3 regions of the Micromonospora sp. NPDC023633 genome follow, and region 3 is predicted to be linked to each of the others. Evidence: riboswitches for the same ligand, from Rfam matches in the RefSeq annotation. Region 3 holds a riboswitch; each other region holds the start of a gene.
The links. Region 3 has a riboswitch for cyclic di-AMP ahead of AB0G13_RS00215 (NlpC/P60 family protein). Riboswitches for the same ligand answer to the same signal wherever they lie in the genome.
Positions count from the first base shown of each region.

Region 1: linked by a shared signal. The riboswitch ahead of AB0G13_RS29690 (hypothetical protein) and the one ahead of AB0G13_RS00215 (NlpC/P60 family protein) in region 3 are both predicted to bind cyclic di-AMP.
Region 2: linked by a shared signal. The riboswitch ahead of AB0G13_RS24455 (hypothetical protein) and the one ahead of AB0G13_RS00215 (NlpC/P60 family protein) in region 3 are both predicted to bind cyclic di-AMP.

Region 1 is NZ_JBFABB010000141.1:2,592-6,812, forward strand. Features, by position in the region: gene AB0G13_RS29685 (carbonic anhydrase) at 1-541, shown strand, start outside; gene AB0G13_RS29690 (hypothetical protein) at 828-1,844, opposite strand; cyclic di-AMP (ydaO/yuaA leader) riboswitch at 1,848-1,979, opposite strand; gene AB0G13_RS29695 (YibE/F family protein) at 2,146-3,498, opposite strand; gene AB0G13_RS29700 (hypothetical protein) at 3,855-4,221, shown strand, end outside.
Region 2 is NZ_JBFABB010000090.1:9,858-14,078, forward strand. Features, by position in the region: gene AB0G13_RS24445 (PfkB family carbohydrate kinase) at 1-75, opposite strand, end outside; gene AB0G13_RS24450 (SRPBCC family protein) at 254-721, shown strand; gene AB0G13_RS24455 (hypothetical protein) at 809-1,888, opposite strand; cyclic di-AMP (ydaO/yuaA leader) riboswitch at 1,902-2,033, opposite strand; gene AB0G13_RS24460 (cation diffusion facilitator family transporter) at 2,187-3,104, opposite strand; gene AB0G13_RS24465 (AAA family ATPase) at 3,181-4,221, opposite strand, start outside.
Region 3 is NZ_JBFABB010000001.1:35,035-39,255, reverse strand. Features, by position in the region: gene AB0G13_RS00220 (peptidoglycan recognition family protein) at 1-1,875, opposite strand, end outside; cyclic di-AMP (ydaO/yuaA leader) riboswitch at 2,113-2,247, shown strand; gene AB0G13_RS00215 (NlpC/P60 family protein) at 2,260-3,300, shown strand; gene dcd (dCTP deaminase) at 3,372-3,950, opposite strand; gene AB0G13_RS00205 (pyridoxamine 5'-phosphate oxidase family protein) at 4,029-4,221, shown strand, end outside.

The sequences.
Region 1 (4,221 bases), on a different contig from region 3:
CGCCGACGGGCAGCACCCCTTCGCGGTGATCGTCGGCTGTTCCGACTCCCGGCTCGCGGCCGAGATCATCTTCGACCGGGGCCTGGGTGACCTCTTCGTGGTCCGCACCGCTGGGCACACCATCGGCCCCGAGGTGCTGGGCAGCGTGGAGTACGCCGTCACGGTCCTGGGCACGCCGCTGGTGGTGGTGCTCGGGCACGACTCCTGCGGGGCCGTCCAGGCGGCGCGTACGGCGGACGCCACCGGCACCCCACCGGTCGGGCACCTGTGCGCCGTGGTCGACGCGGTGGTGCCCAGCCTGCGCCGGGCCGCCGCCGAGGGCGTGGACGACATCGACCGGATCGTCGACATCCACATCGCGCACACCGTCGAGGCGATGCTGGGCCGCTCCGCCGTGCTCGCCGCCGAGGTGGCCGCCGGTCGCTGCGGGGTGGTCGGCATGTCGTACCGGCTGACCGCCGGCGAGGTGCGGACGGTGGCCGCGGTGCCCGCCCGCGTGGTCGACGCGCCGGAGCCGGCGGCCAGCGCCGCGCTCGCCTGACTCCCCCCGCCGGCCTGCCCCGGCCCTGCCCCGCGGCGCCCTGCTGCGCCGTGTCCCGCTGCGCCGTGCCTCGTCGTGTCCCGCCGCGCCGCCGCCGCGCCGTGTCCCGCCGCCCCGCCGCGCCGTGTCGTGTCCCGGCGCGAGGACCCGTCTCCCGCCCGTTCCGGTCTGCGGCCTGCCCCGAGCCGTTCCGCGGCGGCGGTCCCATGCGACGACACGGGGTCGTCCATGCGACGACACAGGGCCGCCCCGCGTCCGGCGGGGCGGCCCTGTGTGTGGGTCTCGGCTAGAGCAGTGAGACGTGCACGTGGTCGGTGTGGTTCGACGGGCCGCTGTAGGACTTCCAGCCGGTCGCCGGGAACCAGATCTGCCGGTTCCAGATCACGTAGTAGATGCCGAGCCGGTCGGCGTTGCGGACCAGGAACGCGGTCAGGTTGTTGCCGTACATGTAGGTGTCGTCGTTGTGCCAGGGGGAGAAGCCGCTGCGTTGCAGTGACCAGTCGCAGGCCCGGCCCTTCGGATGCTCGTACGGCCCGCCGGAGCGGTAGCAGCCGACGAACCGGTTGAAGCCGGCCCGCTTGACCTCCTTGTACATGTGCAGGGTGCGCGCGGTGATGCGGCCGGAGGTGGTCGGGTCGTCCTCGGTGGCTGACAGCGGCTTCCAGTCGCCGTCGGCCGTGCGACCCGGCGCCATCCGGGCCACCGGCGAGGTGGCGACCACCTTGCCGCTGGTCAATTCCCTGCCGCCGACCAGCGCGAGCGCCTTCTCCGCCTCGCGCTTGTTGCGGTTCAATTCGTTCTTCAGCTTCTGCTGCTCGCGGACCTCGGCGTCGACCGCCAGCTTGGCCTGCTCGGCGCGGTCCTTGATCGCGTTCACCTCGGCCAGCTTTTTGGAGTTGACCAGGTTGATCTCGTCGAGGGCGGCGGCGCGGCGGACGAACGAGTCGGGGCTGGCGGTGTCCAGCAGCATCGACACCGCGCCGATCCGCCCGGTTCGGTAGGACTGGGCGGCGATCTGGCTCACCTGCGGGGCCAGCGCGTCCAGTTCGGCCTGCGCCCGGTCGACCTCCAGGGCCAGTTCGAGCTGGCGCTCTTCCGACTTCTTCAGCTTCGCCTGGGCCTGCACGTAGGACCGGGTGCGGGCCTCGATCAGGTCGTCGAGCAGCTTGGGCTCGTCGTCCCCGTGCCCGGAGGGCTTGGGCGGGGTGGGCGCGGCCGCCGCCGGGAGGGGCCCGGCGAAGACCGCCAGGGCGGCGAACACGGCCACCACGGGCGTCAACCAGCGGCGTAGGGGTGCCGTCACAGTTTTCCCTTCCGTCGACCGCCGACCGGGTTAGCTGACGGGTTCGGGGCGGAAGTGGCCCCTACCGCTGTCGCGGATTCACCCCACGTACCTGGGTCCCCGGCTCGCCTGGCGGCGATTGGGCGGCGGCACCGCAGGCGCCGCTGCGCGCCTTCGGCGGTGACCGGCAGCGAGGTTACCCGAGAGCACTCCCGGGGATCTACGTCCCTAAGCCGACTAAATGCGTTATTTCGTAATGGCGGAGGGTGAGCAGTGACGCGTTTATCAGGTCGGACGTCCTGATCGGTCACGCTGAGGAGTGTCACCATGCGGTGTCCGTGCTCCTGTCCCGGCCGGGCCATCCGCCGGGAGCGGCGGACGGCGCGTCCGTGGCGCGCGGCCCGCTGAGCGCCTCCAGCGCCTCGGACCGGTCGGCCGCCGGCCGGGGCGTGGGCGCGGGCGCGGACGCCGCGCGGTCGGTGGCGTCCCCGCCGCGCCGGCCCGCCGCGGTCACCACGGCCGCCAGCCCGGTGGTCAGCGGCACGGCGGCGATCAGGCCCAGGGTGGCGACCGCGCTGCGGACGATCTCCTGCGCCAGGAACTCGCTGGTGAGGATCTGGGTCACCGCCCGCGAGTCGGCGGTCAGCAGGAGCAGCACCGGCAGCGAGGCGCCGGCGTACGCCAGCACGATGGTGTTCACCGTCGAGGCGATGTGCGCCCGGCCGACCCGGGTCGCCGCCCGGTAGAGCTGCATCCGGGACAGCCCGGGATTGGCGTGCGCCAACTCGGTGACCGTGGCGGCCTGGGTGACCGTGACGTCGTCGAGCACGCCGAGGGAACCGATGATGATCCCGGCCAGCAGTAGGCCGTGCAGGTCGACGTCGGCCTGGTACATCGACAACGTGGTGGCGTCCTCGCTGCCGAACCCGGTCAGGTGGGTCGCGGCGGTGGCGATCGTGCCGAGGACGCCGGTCAGCACCAGGCTGCCCAGCGTGCCGAGCACGGCGACCGAGGTCTGCGCGGTCACCCCGTGGGTCAGGTAGAGCACCACGAACATGATCAGAGCGGCGCCGACGACCGCGACCAGGAGTGGTGGGCTCCCGGCGCTGATGCCGGGCAGCACGAAGGTCAGCAGGATGGCGAAGCTCGCCGCCAGGCCCGCCAGCGCGGCCAGCCCGCGCCACCGCCCGAAGGCCACGATCGCCGCCGCGAAGAGCGCGACCAGCCAGAGCAGCGGCTTGCCGCGTTGGTGCTCCGCGACGGTGTAGGTGCTGGCCGTGGGATCGGCGGGGTCGGTGAGCTCGACCAGGATGATCTCGTCGCCCACGGCGACGGTCGGCGCGCCGGGGCCGGCCGGCACCGGCGTCTCCACCTGCTGGCCGGCGTCGGGGCCGTCCTCCACCCGTACGGTGACCGTGCCGCAGGGGCCCTGCGCCGCGTCCGGGCTCCCCTCTGGCGTCTCGGGGGCGGGCGGGCACGGCTCCGTCACCACCCGCGTCACCGTGCCGTGGTGGCGGGGCGGCTCGGTGCCGGCCGCGGGATCGCGCGAGTCCCATGGCCAGAGCACCAGCGCCGCGATGACCGTGGCGACGAAGAGGGGCACCACCGTCGCGACGAGGATTCGCCGCACCCCCGGCGGGGCGGACGGAGCGGGACTGGTGTGGTCGGCGCCCATCGAGTGTCTCCCAACGAATCCGGGCGGGGTAAGTGCCGGCGGGCCGGTCGGTATCAGCGTCGCCGCGTGGCGGGGACGGGGGCCGCCTCCGCCTGGCGGTGCGGTCACGTGCCGCGGTCGTCGGCCCCGGCCCGGTCGTGAATGGTCGCCGCCGCCCGGTGGGGGGCGCGGGACGGGCGGTGCGGAATCCGGAGGGCCATCGGCCGAATGGTAGCCATCCCGGGATGCGGGCGCAGGTGGTGCGGGGTGGTGTCGGGACGCGGACCGCCGACGGGCCACCTTCGGCGCCGGCTGTTCGGGGGGCGCGCCGCGCGGTGGCCCCCGTGCTGGCGGGCCGACGCGCTAGCGTGACGGATGTGCGGACGACGGTGACGGCGGCGCGGGGGGCCCGGCTCCTGCTGCTCGTCGGCACGCTGCTCGGCCTGGCCGCGATGCACACCATCGGCCACGACTCGCACCCGACGGGTCACCCCGCCGGCCCGTCGGCACACGCCGCCGCCGCACCCCGCCCGCACGCCGCCGCACCCGGCCCGCACGCCGCCGCCGCACCCGGCCCGCACGGAGTCGCCGTGTCCGGCCCGCACGGGGTCGCCGCGGACGCGCTCGTGCCGCCTTCGCACGGCACCGCCCTCCCGTACGCCGTCGTGGCGGCTCTCCGGGCCGTCGCGGGCTGCCCCGCGGGCTGCGCGTCCGACCGGCTCCTGCCGTTCGGCGACGCGGGGG
Region 2 (4,221 bases), on a different contig from region 3:
CGGCGCGTCGCTGGGCTGGTCGACGGTCACCGTCAGCCGGGGCGTGGGCGCGAAGACCATCACGTGCCCGCTCATCCGTCGTACCCGTTCATGCGCCCACCCTCCACCGATCGGCACGTGGCGTGACCTTCCACCAGCTGACCGTAGTGGGATCGGTGCCCGGGCGTCCGGACTCCGGGCGGGATCGGCGCGGCGTTGCCAGCGCGCCCGGCATGCGCGACGATCGGGCGACCATCGACGGCGGGGAGACGGCGTGCTCAGGCGGAGTTCCTTCAGCTACACCGTCCAGGCGCGCTGCTCCCTCGCGGAGGCCGCGGCGCTGCTCGCCGATCCCGGCCGGCAGGAGGACCTGCACCCGCTCATCGTCCGGGTCCGTCGGGTGCCGACCCGCCCCGGCGCGCGCGCCAGCTACGACATCACCGATCGACTGGCGGCCGGGCCGGTGCGCCTGCCGATCACCTACCGGGCCGACGTCCTCGTCCACGATCCCGACGAGATCGTCACCGTGGCGCGGCAGTGGCCCGCCACCACGGTGCGCAACCACACCCGGCTGCGGGTGGAGCCCGACGGGGTGGTCCGCATCGACGTGGAAATCACCCTCGCCGCGCCCGCGCCGCTCTTCGGCTACGCGTTCCGCCAGGCCCGCGCAGCCCACCTCGGGCTGGCCGCCCGCCTCGCCGCGGCCCTCGACACGCGCCCGCCCGGGCCGCCGGCCGACTGACCGCCGGGACCGGTCGGGACGGCCGGAGGCGACGGGCGCCCGGGCCCCCGGTGACCCGCCGACGGGCGGGACACCGGGGCGCGGGCGTCAGTAGACCGACAGGTGCACGTGGTTGGTGTGGTCGCTGGACGGGTCGCCGTTGGCCCCGCTGTACGACTTCCACCCGCTGCTCGGCAGCCAGATCTGCCTGTACCAGATCACGTAGAGCACGGCGAGCCGGTCGGCGTTGCGCACGTAGTACGCCGCGAGGTTGTTGCCGTACGTCCGGTCGCCGCCGGTGGCGTCGCCGCCGAAGCCGCCCTTCTGGGCCGCGAAGTCGCAGGCCCGGCCCTTCGGGTGCTCGCCGGAGCCGCCGGGGCGGTAGCAGGAGACGTAGCGGGTGAAGCCCGCCGCCTTGGCCTGGTTGAGCGCGTGCAGGGTGCGTGGGGTGATGCAGCCGTTGGCGGGAGTCGGGTCGTTGACGCTGCACGACTCACGCGGCCACGAGCCGTCGGAGTTGCGCGGCGCCGCCTTCGCCGTCGCGGTCGAGGTGCCGCCCGGCGAGGCGCCCCCACCCGCGGACTGCTGTTGTTGCTGCTTCCGGTTGGCGACCGTCAGCGCCCGTTCGGCCTGCTCCTTGCGCTTGGCCATCACGCTGACCTGCTTGCGCTGCTCCCGGATCTCGCCTTCCAGGGCGAGCCTGGTGCGGGTGGCCTCGTCCCGGGTCTCCTGGAGCTCGCGCAGGGCCCGGTCCTCCTTGGCCGCCACCGCGTCGAGGGCGGCGGCGCGGTCCATGAAGCCGTCCGGTGAGCCGCTGTTGAGCAGGGCGGACGCCACGCTGAGCCGGCCGGTGCGGTAGGCGGCCCCCGCGATCTCGCCGACGTTGGCGGTGCGGGCGGTCAGCTCGACCTCGGTGGTCTTGAGCTGCGCGGTGAGCTGCTGCTGCCGCTTGGTCGACGTGTCCAGGGCGCGCTTGGCGTCGAGGTAGCCCTTGCTGGCGGCCTCAAGTTGGGCCCGCAGGGCCGGGGTGCCGCCCTCCTCGTCCTGGCCGGGAGCCGCGGCGAGCAGGCCGGCGCGGGTGGTGGCCGCCGCCGGGGCGGCGGTGACCGGGGCCACCGCGGCGCCGAGGGCGAGCATCGTGGCGATCAGGGCCGCCGTTCGGGCGGCACGTCGTCGTACAGGTGCCATCACTGGCATACACGTGTCCTTCCGTCAGCCGCCGACCGGGTTAGCTGACGGGTTCGGGACGGAAGATCCCTACCGCTGACGCGGATGCACCCCACGAACATGGTTCCCCGGTTCGCCCCGCCGGGCGATTAGGCGGCGGCCACCGCCGGCACCGGTGGGTGCCGCCTGGCGGAGGCCGAAGCCGAGCCTACCGGTGCCGGTGTGACTGGTGCAGCGCAGGTGACGGAGGGTGTGCGTCCACTAACAGTCAAATCCGGCATAAGGCCACAATACTCTCCCAGAATTAAGGTTGTCCTCATTACCACTCCACCGCCCCGCAGGCCCCGGGCGACGCTCCCGGCTCGATCTGCAACGTGGCGTGTTCGATCTGGAAGTCGTCGTGCAGCGCTGCCCGGGCGGCGCCCAGCACCGCGCCCACCTCCGCGCCGGGCGCCATCGTCAGGTGCGCCGAGGCCACCTCCATCCCGGAGGTCAGCGTCCAGACGTGCAGGTCGTGCACCTCGGCGACGCCCGGCACGGCGGCCAGCCGGTCGTGCACCGCGGTGACCTGGAGGTGTTCCGGTGCGGCCTGTACGAGGATGCGCAGCGCGGCCCGCCCGAGCCGCCAGGTACGGGGCAGGATGAACAGCCCGATCGCGACCGCCACCAACGGGTCGGCCCACCACCAGCTGGTGGTGGCGATCAGCAGCGCCGCCCCGATCACGCCGAGTGACCCCAGCAGGTCGCCGAGCACCTCCAGGTAGGCGCCGTGGACGTTGATGCTCTCCTTCGCGCCGGAGCGCAGCAGCGCGAAGGCGCCGACGTTGGCGAGCAGGCCGAACACGGCCACCACCAGCATCGGGCCGGCCAGCACCTCGGGCGGGTCGCCGAAGCGGCGCACCGCCTCGACCACGACGTAGACCGCGACGCCGGAGAGCAGCACGGCGTTGGCCAGCGCGGCCAGCACCTCCAGCCGGTAGAGGCCGAAGGTGCGCTGCGGATCGGCGCCCGCCCGCCGGGTGGCGGCGATCGCCGCGAGCGCCATGCCGATGCCGAGCACGTCGGTGAACATGTGCCCGGCGTCGCTCAGCAGGGCCAGGGAGCCCGTGCGGAAGGCGGCCACCGCCTCCACCACCATCAGGCCGGCGAGCAGCCCGAACGCCGCCCAGAGTCGGCCCCGGTGGCGGTGTGCGGCATTCGCCACCGACCCGTGATGGTGGTCATGACCTGCGCCCACGCGCCCACCCTCCGTCAGGCGTCCGGATTCGCGTCCAATCTATGTTCACATCGCTATGTATGCAAGTAACGCGGCCTCAGCCGATCGGGTCGACGGTGGTCAGGCGCTGGGTGGCCCGGGACAGCGCGACGTAGAGCGTCCGCACCCCCGAACCCGGGTCGGCCCGGATCTCACCAGGGGCGACGAGGACGACCCCGTCGTACTCCATGCCCTTGGCCTCCAGGCTGGTCACCACCTGCAGGCGCGGCGCGCCCAGCCCGCCCAGCCAGCCGGCCACCTCGTCGCGGCGGGGCACCGGCGTGATCACGCCGACCGTGCCCTCGACCTCGGCGAGCAGCGCGCGGGCCGCCGCCACGACGGCGCTCTCCAGCTCCGCCGGGGCCACCGCCAGCTCGACCGGGTCGACGCCGGTGGAGCGCACCGCCCTGGGCAGCGGGAGGTCCGGGTGCAGCCGGCGGATCTCGGCCGCCGCCACCGCGAAGATCTCCGCCGAGTTGCGGTAGTTCGTGGTGAGGGTGAAGTGGTGCCGCTTGCGCCGGCCCAACGCCTGGTCCCGGGCCCGGGTCAGCTCCTCGGGGTCCCCCGTCCACGCCGTCTGGGCGGGGTCGCCCACCACCGTCCACGAGGCCAGCCGGCCGCGCCGGCCGATCATCCGCCACTGCATCGGCGAGACGTCCTGCGACTCGTCGACCACCACGTGCGCGTACTCCCGGTAGTCCTCCGGGCGCTCCCGGGCCGCCTCGCGGGCGGCGCGCTGCCGGTCGGCGAAGGTGCTCAGCTCGCGGACCCCGCCGGCCAGCTGGAACGGGTCCCGCCTGGCCCGGGCCGGCCTCATCGGCTTGCCGAGCAACGCGTCCAGCTCGTCGAGCAGCGCGATGTCGGCGATCGTCAGCCCGGCGGCATCGAGGCTGCGGTACGCGTCGGTCAGCAGCCGGACCTCGGCGCGGGAGAGGATCCCGGCGGCGTACCGGTGCAGCCGGTCCGGGCGGGCCAGCCAGCCCAGCACGTGCCGGGGGTGCAGCCGGGGCCACCACGCCTTGAGGAACTCCCGGAACTCCGGCCGCTCGGCGATCTCGTCCTCGAACGCGCGCTGCTCGGGCAGCCGGCCGACGCCCAA
Region 3 (4,221 bases):
GGCCCGGTAGTACTCGCCGGGGAGCACGTCGCCGACGGCGTACCGCTCACCGGCCGAGAGGGTGTACTGCAGGGGCGAGATCGGCTGGTACGGCACGCCGGCCGGGTACGCCGCCTGTTCCGGGTACGCCCGGCCGTACACCGGGATGGTGGTCTTGCCGGCCTTCGGGGTGGCGACCAGGCCGACGGCCCACTTCGCGGTCGGCGCTGAGGCGGGGTTGTGGAACCACGACTTCTGGCCGAGGTACCAGATCGCGGTCCAGTCGCCCCGCACCTCGGCCACGGCGTACGTCTGTCCGGCCGAGACACGGGCGCCGTGGTCGGAGATGTACATGGTGTTCGGGGTGCCGTCGGGCCGCAGCGCGATGTCGTTGACCAGCGGCGCGTCGTGGCTCGGGGCGTTGTGCAGGGGCAGCGCGGACGAGCCGCGCAGCGGGCAGGGCGCCACCGGCGGAACCGGGTTCGGCACGCCCGGAGGCTGCCGGTTGCAGCCGGTGAACTGCGGCTGGTTGGTGGCGAAGTCCGGGTCGATGGTGACCAGGCCCGTGTGGTGCGTGCCGGTCGACTTGAACGGCGCCTTGAGCAGGTCGAAGTAGTGCGACCAGTTCCAGTACGGGCCCGGGTCCCAGTGCATGCCGCGCACGGTCGAGGCGACGGTGCCGGGGATGTTGTCGTGCCCGATGATGTGCTGCCGGTCCAGCGGGATGTTGTACTGCCGCGCCAGGTGGCGGACCAGCTTGGCGGAGGTGCGGTACATCGCCTCGGTGTACCAGGTGCCGTGCCCGGCGAAGCCCTCGTGCTCCAGGCCGATCGACTTGGAGTTCACGTACCAGTTGCCAGCGTGCCAGCCGACGTTCTTGGTCTTGATGTGCTGGGCGATGTGGCCGTCCACCGAGCGCAGGGTGTAGTGCCAGCCCACCCGCTTCGGGTCCTTGACCAGGTTGACGCTCGGCCCGAAGTAGCCCTCGGTGTCGTGGATGATGATGTATTCGATCTTCTGCTGCGCGGGCCGGTCGGCCAGGTCGTGGTTGCCGTAGTCCTCGATCGTGGGGCCGTAGTTCTGGTACGGCGCCGGGATCCACTCGCAGGAGATGTCGCTCGGGCACTCCAGCCCGTCGGGCCGCGCGAGCTTGCGCAGGTGCAGCCGGTCCAGCCAGGAGCGATCCGGCTGGACCGCGACGCCGGTCAGCGTGACCCGCTGCCCGTCGTCGGTCAGCCGGCTGTCGCCCGCGGCGATGGTGGCGTACACCTCGTTGGCGAAGGCCGCCGCAGCGTCGGCGCTGTCCGCGCCGGAGTACCGGGCCACCGCGCCGTACCAGGCCGCCGGGTCGGTGCCGGCGCCGACCGGGGCGCCGATCTCCTTCTGGTACGCGGCCAGCAGCGCCGCGCCGCCCCGGATGTTCGCCGTGACGTCCGTCCGCAGCGCCTCCTCGCTGGCGCCGGTCAGCTCCGCGGCGGCGTCGAGCGTCCGGAGCGCCGCCTCGTCGGGAGGCGGAGCGGCCGGCGGCTCGTGCGCCTCGGCCAGGGACCGGCGGGAGTCGTCGCCGCGCGGGTCCTCGGTGCCCTCGTCGTGGTGGGTGCCACCGGACAGGGCGGCGACGTGCTCGGCGTCGGTCAGGTGCATGGGTCCGTAGCCGCCGCTGGTGCTCGGCGTGCCGGCGTTGGTGTCCCAGCGGGACTGCAGGTAGGAGACCCCGAGCAGGACGCTCTCGGGCACGCCGTACTCGGCCGCCGCGGCGGCGTACTGCTGCTGCCGGTCGGTCGCCGGCGAGGCGGCGGCGGATCCGGCGGCGGTGAGCGGCGTCGCCGCCAGGGCGGCGGCCACGGCCGCGGCCAGCAGGACGCGTCTGCTCCTTGATGTCGCTGACAGGTGCATCAGACCCCCAGTTCGGACGGGCAAAGATGGGGCCACCTTCGCCCCGTCCGCCGCCTCGGGTCAATACCTTTCCGGTGGACACTTCAAAAGGAAGGAAACTTTCGCCGTCCGAGTCGCGGATTCGCCGCCCCGGACGAGTACGGAGTGTCACCGCCCGGAGGGTTGCGGATCGATAACGGTCGTCTCTACTCTGGTCCTTCGTCGGCCGGTGACAACCCGTCCAACCAGGGCGGTGACGGTCCGACACCGCCGAGTCGCTCCCGAGCGAGCCGGGGACCCAGGTTCCCCGGGGTGAATCCGCAGTCCCTGCGGTAGGGCGCCCCTTCCCGCCCGAACCCGTCAGCTAACCCGGTAGGCGGTACGGAAGAAGGAGTACGGAGCCCGGTGGCACACCATGCCCCGCGGCCACCGTCGACCCGGTCGGCCCTCGCCGACCCGGCGACGGCTGCGCCGCGCCCACGCTGGTACCGCTGCACCACCGCCCTCGCCGCCCTGGCCGCGTTCGCCGTCGTCCTGACCGGCGGCGCCACGGCGGCCCACGCCGAACCGACGGTCGCCGAGATCGAGCGGCAGATCGACGAGGACTGGAACAAGCTCGAACCGATCATCGAACGGCACAACGCCACCCGACAGGACCTGGCCGCCAGGCGGAAGCAGGCCGACGCCCTCGCCGCGCAGATCAGGCCGCTGGAGAAGCGGGTCGACCAGGCGATGGAGAAGGTGGGCGCGCTGGCCGCCCGCGCCTACAAGGGCGAGAACGTCTCCGCCGTCAACGCCCTGCTGGGCAGCCGCTCGCCGAGCGAGATGCTCGGGCAGCTCGAACTGCTCGACCGGTTCGCCCAGCACCAGCAGCAGGACGTGCGGCAGGTCGCCGAGCTGCGCGACCGGCTTGCCGGGAAGAAGGCGCCGCTGGACGAGATGGTCGTCCAGCTCAGCCGCACCGAGGCCCAGCTCGCGGCGAAGAAGAAGCAGATCAACGCCGAGATCGACCGGTTGCAGAAGCTGCGGCTGCGGATCTACGGCAACGGCGGCGGCGGGCCGCTGCGCCCCGCCCCCTGCCCGGCCGGCTACCCCGGCGGCGCGGCCGGCACCGCCGTGAAGTTCGCCTGCGCCCAGATCGGCAAGCCCTACGTCTGGGGCGCCGAGGGGCCGAACTCGTACGACTGCTCCGGGCTGATGCTCGCCGCCTGGGCGAAGGCCGGGGTCTCGCTGCCGCACAACGCCGCGCAGCAGCGCCGGGCCACCGCGACCGTCAGCCGGGGCGAGCTGCGCCCGGGTGACCTCGTCTTCTACTACAGCGACCTGCACCACGTCGGCATGTACGTCGGCGGGGGCTGGGTGGTGCACGCCTCCCGTGCCGGGGTGCCGATCAAGATGAAGAAGGTCGACGACGGCCCGATCCACAGTTACGGGCGGCCCGGCTGACGTGCGGGGACGGGCCCCCTTTCCTGGCGCGTGCGGCACGGGAGGGCCCCTCCCGACGGCCGGCGCCCGGGTCAGCGGGTTGGCCAGGTGCGCCAGTGCTGCCAGGAGCGGCTCGGGGTCGGCCCGCGCTGGCCCTGGTAGCGCGAGCCGTAGACGGCCGAGCCGTACGGGTGCTGCGCCGGCGACGAGAGCCGGAAGATGCAGAGCTGGCCGATCTTCATGCCCGGCCAGAGGGTGATCGGCAGGTTGGCCACGTTCGACAGCTCGAGGGTCACGTGGCCGGAGAAGCCCGGGTCGATGAAGCCCGCCGTGGAGTGGGTGAGCAGGCCCAGCCGGCCCAGGCTCGACTTGCCCTCCAGGCGGCCGGCGAGCTGGTCGCCGAGGGAGATGACCTCCAGCGTCGAGGCGAGCACGAACTCGCCCGGATGCAGCACGTACGGCTCGCCCTCCGGCACCTCGACCTTCGACGTGAGGTCGTCCTGCTGCTGCGCGGGGTCGATGTGGGTGTAGAGGTGGTTGTTGAAGACCCGGAAGAGATTGTCCAGGCGTACGTCGATGCTGGACGGTTGCACCAGCGCGGGCTCGAACGGCTCCAGCGCGAGCGTCCCCGCCTCGATCTCGGAGGCCAGGTCGCGGTCGGAGAGCAGCATCCGCACACCTTAGCGAGCGATGAGCGTGACCTGCGTGTCGGAGTGCGTCTTCGTACAGTTGTTCGATAGAATGTCGGCATGGCTTCCTGGTCCGAATTCGCCGCCGACGAGCCCCGCCTCGCCGACGGGATCCGCCTCCTCATGCAGCAGTACGGGCCGGGCTTCGGCTACCTGGCCACCGTCCGCGCCGACGGCGGTCCCAGGGTGCACCCGGTCTCCCCGGTGATCACCGACGAGGGGCTCTTCTGCTTCGTCGTCGACTCGCCCAAGC